DNA from 2 places in the Priestia sp. SIMBA_032 genome. Region 1 is predicted to be linked to the other one. Evidence: predicted binding sites of a transcription regulator. Region 1 holds the regulator's gene; the other holds the start of a gene.
What was found. Region 1 encodes Rex, which represses fermentation and respiration genes when NADH is low (regulators of the CRP and FNR family bind a similar motif). Its sites were predicted from a motif close to TTGTGAAATATTTCACAA; they were not measured.

Region 1 (3,208 bases):
ACAATCGTTATTTTATCTCAAACTATTTTTGCAGATAAAATTATAGAAATGCAAAAACAAGCAGAACAAATGCAGTTTATTTTTGGAGGCATGTTTTTATGAAGAATATCCCTTTAACACGAGGGTTTATTTATATTATTATGGGGGTTTTATTTACTTACTTGGCAATTCAAAATGCTCAGGAAACCGTTTGGAATTTCCCCACAATCTTATTTGCACTCGTAGCCGCATTTGATTTCAGGTTTGCGGTTCGCATCTTTATCTTGCACTACAAAATTAAAAAATTGCAGCAGCAATATAAAAATCAAGATGATTCATCTAAATAAAAAAACCACTGTTTCAGTGGTTTTTTTACATACTAACATCTTCTCTTTCTTGCTCTGCCCTTGCCTTTAACACTTTGCGATACGAAATGCGGGAAATAATGATGCTGATTTCATACAAAATTAAGAGCGGCACTGTCACCATCATGTGCGAGAGCAATTCCGGTGGTGTAATAAGTGCGGCAATAACTAGCAGTACGAAATAGGCATATTTTCGAATTTGAGATAAAAACATAGGCGTTATAATTCCTAATCTCGTCAAAAACATTACGACGACAGGAAGCTGAAACAACAGGCCAAAAGGCAGTGTGAGCTGCATTAAAAAAGAAAAGTATTCACTAATGCCAATCACTTGGTTTACATTCAGCTCATCAGAAACGCGCGTCATAAAATCGACGACAAATGGAAACAACACAAAATAAGAAAAAGAGACACCGCCTATAAAGAGAAAAATGGAAACAGGAATATATCCAAGCGTTACCTTACGCTCTTTTTCATATAAACCAGGACTAATAAATGCCCAAAGTTGATACAGTGTAACAGGAGCTGCAAGTACACAGCCGATAATAACAGCAAATTGCATATAAATCTTAACTGGATCTGTTAGCCTAAATGCATTCATCGTTAAATTTTTTGCCTCATCAGCATGCTGTAAATAGACAATGACCTTATCTGCTATAAAAAAGCCGCCAATTGTGGCAATCACAAAGAAAAATAAAACAATTAAAATGCGTTTTCGCAGCTCTCCTATATGATCATATATTGACATTTCTTGTTCGGTCATACTATGATCACCCTTTTACTCTTTGTCATCTACTTGACGCTGTTTATCTTTTTCACGATCTTCTGATGCACCGCTAGCGGCATGCTTAAACTCTCTAAGCGTTTGGCCCACTGATCTTCCTAGCTCCGGTAACCGTTTCGGTCCAAAAATAAGCAGTGCTACAATAGCAATAACAATCCAACTGCCTGCTCCAATCCCCATATTCCCACTCTCCTTATTAATTTAGACTTAAGGAAATCGTAACACAGTCCGTCTTATTCAACAGGATAATTTTTCAAAAAGTAGACGAGCGACTGTAATTCTACAGCAAGATCAATATGATGAAGTCGAATCTCATCCGGTACGTTTAAGCGTGCAGGAGTAAAGTTTAAAATCCCTTTAATTCCGCAACTCACTAAACGATCGGTAATTTGCTGAGCAACAGTGGCAGGAACGGTTAAAATCGCTACTGAGATGTCATCACTCATATAATCTTCCAATTGGTCAAGATGATAGACCGGCACGTCGCCTACTTTCGTACCGACTTTATCTTCTATCACATCAAAAGCGCACTCAATTTTAGTGTTATTATTTTTAATAAAATTATAATTTAAAAAGGCCGTTCCTAGATTCCCTACGCCAATCAGTGCTACTTTCGTTACTTCATCTTGGTCTAACGTTTTACGGAAAAATGTAAGTAAATAATTTACATTATAGCCGTATCCCTTTTTTCCTAATGCACCAAAGTAAGAAAAGTCCCGACGAATAGTAGCAGAATCCACTTTCACTGCCTCACTTAACTCTGCTGACGACACACGCTGTTTACCAGAAGCATGCAAATTTTTCAAAAAACGATAATAAAGCGGCAATCGTTTAGCCGTTGCTTGTGGTATTTTTAATTGTTCAGTGTTCACGTTGTACCCCCTCAGTTCATGTATGTCATTACTAACATTTTTAAGTCATATTGCATTACCTTTCACAAAGCATCAACCGCTTTGAGGTAGCGCTTCCAATTCTCTCTCTTTTCTCTTGTTTTATATATACTCCGCTTCACACCTCGACGGCTTTTGTCTATCCAGCACTACTTAAAGTCGATAGCTAGAACGAAGCAATTAGCCCTTCAAAGGATCCGTTTGGTAGTCATGACGGATTTTTTACATCCATCATATATAAGTTCAGAGATGCACTTATCTCTTATTTTAACATAGTATCCTGTATAAAATGTGCAGGTAAAATCATTTTATTTCATGAATCAAAACATTCGCTTCATCATTTGTCCTTGTCCCTCTGCAAATTACAAACGCTTGTAGGAAGAACTTGTAGTTAAAAATATGTTAAAATACACTATGGATATACTACTAGAGGTGAAAAAATGATTATTCTACAATTGAACGGTATTACAAAATACTATGGGGCAGAACCCATTTTATCGAATATAAAGTTAGAAGTACAATCAAAAGACCGCATTGCCCTAGTGGGACGAAACGGTGCTGGTAAATCAACTTTATTAAAAATTATTGCTGAGCAGCTTTCCTATGACAGCGGAGAAATTATTAAACCTAAGGGTGTTTCCATTGATTATATGGGACAAGATACAGTTCTTGAGTCAACACTCTCCATATGGGAAGAAATGATGACTGTCTTTGCTCCATTAAAGAAGATGGAAAAAGAATTACGTACGCTTGAAACGAAGATGGGTGATCCAGACATTTTTAATGATTCAGTTCAATACGAAAAACTAACCAAAGAGTACGATCAGCTTCAAGTAACGTTTAAAGATTTAGGCGGCTATCAATATGAAGCAGATACCCGATCTATTCTTCACGGTTTCCGTTTTTCAAACTTTGACTACAGCACCCCTATTTCCTCCTTGAGCGGTGGACAAAAAACGCGCTTGGCTCTTGCAAAACTGCTTTTAACAAAGCCTGATTTGCTTATTCTGGATGAGCCTACCAACCACTTAGATATTGAAACTTTAGCATGGCTGGAACAGTTTCTGCAAGGGTATGAAGGAGCTATTTTAATTGTTTCACACGATCGTTACTTCCTTGATAAAGTCGTAAATCAAGTGTATGAAGTCACACAAAAAACAACGGTCAAGTACACAGGCAACTACTCTAAA
Region 2 (3,208 bases), on a different contig from region 1:
GGAAAAAGCAACAAGAAGCATTTGCAAGCGGGGGTCATCGGTTATTGAAATAATAGATTGTCTAATGGTAGTAAACTGTCCGCTTTTGACAGTTAGCTTGTATAAGAACACCGCGCCGATAATAATATAGCTGATGGGCCAAAGTGCATACAAAAAACCATAGCCTGTGGCTCCTAAGACCATTGAGGCAGGCATATCATAAAAATAAATAGCAATAATCATAGAAAGAAGTACCGTAATACCGGCAGCAATGTGTCCTTTTAATTTCAAAAGAGTTAAAGCAATAAAGAAAAAGATGATGGGGATGAGTGCAATTAGTGCAGAAAGCCAAATATTATTTAACGGATTATATACCTGAGTCCACGTCATATTCATACACCTCTACTACATATTTAAGACAAGGGAGCGGGGGAGTCCCCCGCAAAAATCTTTTGATGTTACACAAAAGCTCTGTCGCGAGTTTGCTTAAGAATGCTAGCAGAGTGCTCGAGCTGCTGCTGTTCGTGAGGAGTTAAATTCAATTCAATAATTTGGCGCACGCCGTTTTTATTAATAATGGCTGGTACGCCGATATACACATCAGAAATACCGTATTGTCCTTCTAATAAAGCAGATACCGTTAAAATAGAATTTTCATCATCTAAAATAGCCTTGGTGATGCGTACAAGTCCCATCGCAATTCCGTAATAAGTCGCTCCTTTTCGATTAATAATATGATAAGCCGCATCGCGGGTTTGTTCGAATAGATGCTGCATATCCGGTTCTTTTTCAATAGCGGCAGTATTGATAAAATGTTCGAGCTTCACACCGCCAATTTGCGCATGGCTCCAAACAGGAAATTCCGTATCTCCGTGTTCGCCCATAATATAAGCGTGAACGTTGCGAGAATCTACTTCGAAATAGTCGCTCAGCAAGTAGCGGAAGCGAGCTGTGTCAAGAATCGTTCCTGAACCAATTACCCGTTCGTTTGGCAATCCTGATACTTTTTGTGTAACGTGTGCAAGAATATCAACTGGATTTGTTGCCACTAAAATGATGCCGTCAAATCCGCTGTTCATAATATCTTTTACAATGCATTCAAAAATTTTAACGTTTTTTTCAACTAGATCTAAGCGCGTTTCCCCTGGAGCTTGATTAGCGCCCGCTGTAATAACTACTAAATCAGCGTCAGCACAGTCTTTATAATCTCCAGCCCAGATTTTCATCGGTGTGGCAAATGGCATTCCATGATTGATATCGCGTGCTTCGCCTTCTGCTTTTTCTTTGTTCATATCGATTAACACTAATTCATTGGCAATACCTTGATTCACCATTGAAAAAGCGTAGCTTGAGCCAACAAAACCAGTTCCGATAACGGCAACTTTTCGTGTTTTTGGTGTGAATTGTGTTTTCATTTGTATCATCCTTTGAATTTTATTTTGTGATGTTTTTCACAATGTTAGTGTAACAAGAATAAATACCCTCGGCTGTGATAAAAATCACACCTTTTAAAAAATAGTAAACAATTTTAAAGGGCGATTTTAAAAAAGAGTCCTTCTACATGAAGTGCCACATTTAGAAAGATCTTAAACGTTTAAAGTGTTGAGTAAAGGCAACTTGTTTTGCAGAAAGCTAAAGAGTTTAACGTTCTCTATTTGTATGTTAACAGCCAATAATGTTTCTATAGACCCACACGAAATCCATTTGTTACACTAAATTTGCTTATTTTGAATAAAGGAGTTGAAGGGATGGAGAACTACTATGAGCAAGCCCAAAAAGGCGCTTGGGTTAGTATCTTATCATATATCTTTTTATCAGCATGTAAACTTACTATTGCGGGTGTCACCGCTTCCTCTGCATTAAAAGCCGACGGTCTTAATAACGTCACAGATATTATTGCATCAATTGCCGTCTTAATCGGTTTAAAAATCTCTAAAAAACCTCGCGATAATGATCATCCCTATGGACATTCCAGAGCGGAACATATCTCTTCACTTATTGCTTCTTTTATTATGATGGTCATCGGACTAGAAGTATTGGTCGATGCGGGTCAGTCATTATTTATGGACAAATCTGAAGCGCCTAATTTACTGGCTGCTTGGGTAGGTCTTGGAGCCGCTGCTGTTATGGGTGGTGTCTACCGATATAATATTAAGCTTGCTAAAAAACTTGATAGCCAGTCTTTATATGCGGTTGCTAAAGATAATTTGTCTGATGCACTTGTGAGCATAGGGGCTGTTGTGGGAATTTTCGGCTCACAATTCGGCCTGCCTTGGCTGGACGTGGTAGCTGCTTTTGCTGTGGGAATTATTATTTGTAAAACAGCCATCGAAATTTTTAAAGAAGCAGCTCATTCTTTAACGGACGGATTTGATGAAGAAAAGTTAGGGCACTACAAAGAAAGCATTGGGCTTGTAGAAGGGGTAAAAGAAGTAGAAGATGTGAAAGCGCGCAAGCTTGGTAATCAAGTCGTTATTGATGTAACTGTTAAAGTAGATCCTCATTTAAATGTTATTAAAAGCCATGAAATTGCTGATCAAATTGAACATATGATGAACGATGAGCATCAGATTAAAGATACGCTTGTTCATATTGAACCTGATGCATACGAAAAGCAAAAATAAAACCAGCACGTTCTTTCGTTATGAAAGGATGAGCTGGTTTTATTTTTGGGGAAATTTGAAATAATTCACAAAAACTTCTTCAAAAATGAAAATAAAAAGCCGTTATTAGTAATATAAAGATTTTTGTAGAAGGGTGAGGGAATGAAGAGGTTAAGTGCAAAGCTCGTAGTATTTTTTAGTATTTTTATAGCTATTTTATTATTAGTTGTTTCAGGGGCTGTTTATCAATTTACCAAAACACAAATAGAAAAAGATGTAGAAGTTCAGTCTCAAAGTCAAGTGAAAGAGTTAAAAGAAACGATTCATACGTACTTAGACATGTATAGTCGTTCTTTGCTGACGTACAGTGAGAACGATGTAATCGTTAATTTTGTTAAGCAAGAAGGAAATGGAACAAATCAAGAGAAAAATCCTTATTTTACATGGAATACGGTTCAAAAAGAGTTTACGCAGTTTAAAGAAAAATATCCGAACCTGGCACTTGAATACATAGGCACTAAAAATAAGGGAATGTATTCTGTTCCTAAGCAAGAGTTTGGTTCAAACTATGATCCGACTTCCAGGGTGTGGTATAAACAAGCAGTAGAATCACCTGAGGAGGTTGT

Region 2: a site for Rex is predicted at 1,419-1,436, ahead of SB717_RS22815 (L-lactate dehydrogenase). Genes of this name have one in related genera too.

Annotation. Positions count from the first base shown of each region.
Region 1 covers NZ_JAWRXD010000039.1:4,381-7,588, reverse strand. Annotated here, with positions in the region: gene SB717_RS31995 (CPBP family intramembrane glutamic endopeptidase) at 1-102, shown strand, start outside; gene SB717_RS31990 (YdiK family protein) at 99-326, shown strand; gene tatC (twin-arginine translocase subunit TatC) at 352-1,107, opposite strand; gene SB717_RS31980 (twin-arginine translocase TatA/TatE family subunit) at 1,123-1,308, opposite strand; gene SB717_RS31975 (redox-sensing transcriptional repressor Rex) at 1,362-2,000, opposite strand; gene SB717_RS31970 (ABC-F family ATP-binding cassette domain-containing protein) at 2,459-3,208, shown strand, end outside.
Region 2 covers NZ_JAWRXD010000009.1:87,347-90,554, reverse strand. Annotated here, with positions in the region: gene SB717_RS22820 (lactate permease LctP family transporter) at 1-375, opposite strand, end outside; gene SB717_RS22815 (L-lactate dehydrogenase) at 438-1,394, opposite strand; gene SB717_RS22810 (cation diffusion facilitator family transporter) at 1,728-2,603, shown strand; gene SB717_RS22805 (methyl-accepting chemotaxis protein) at 2,745-3,208, shown strand, end outside.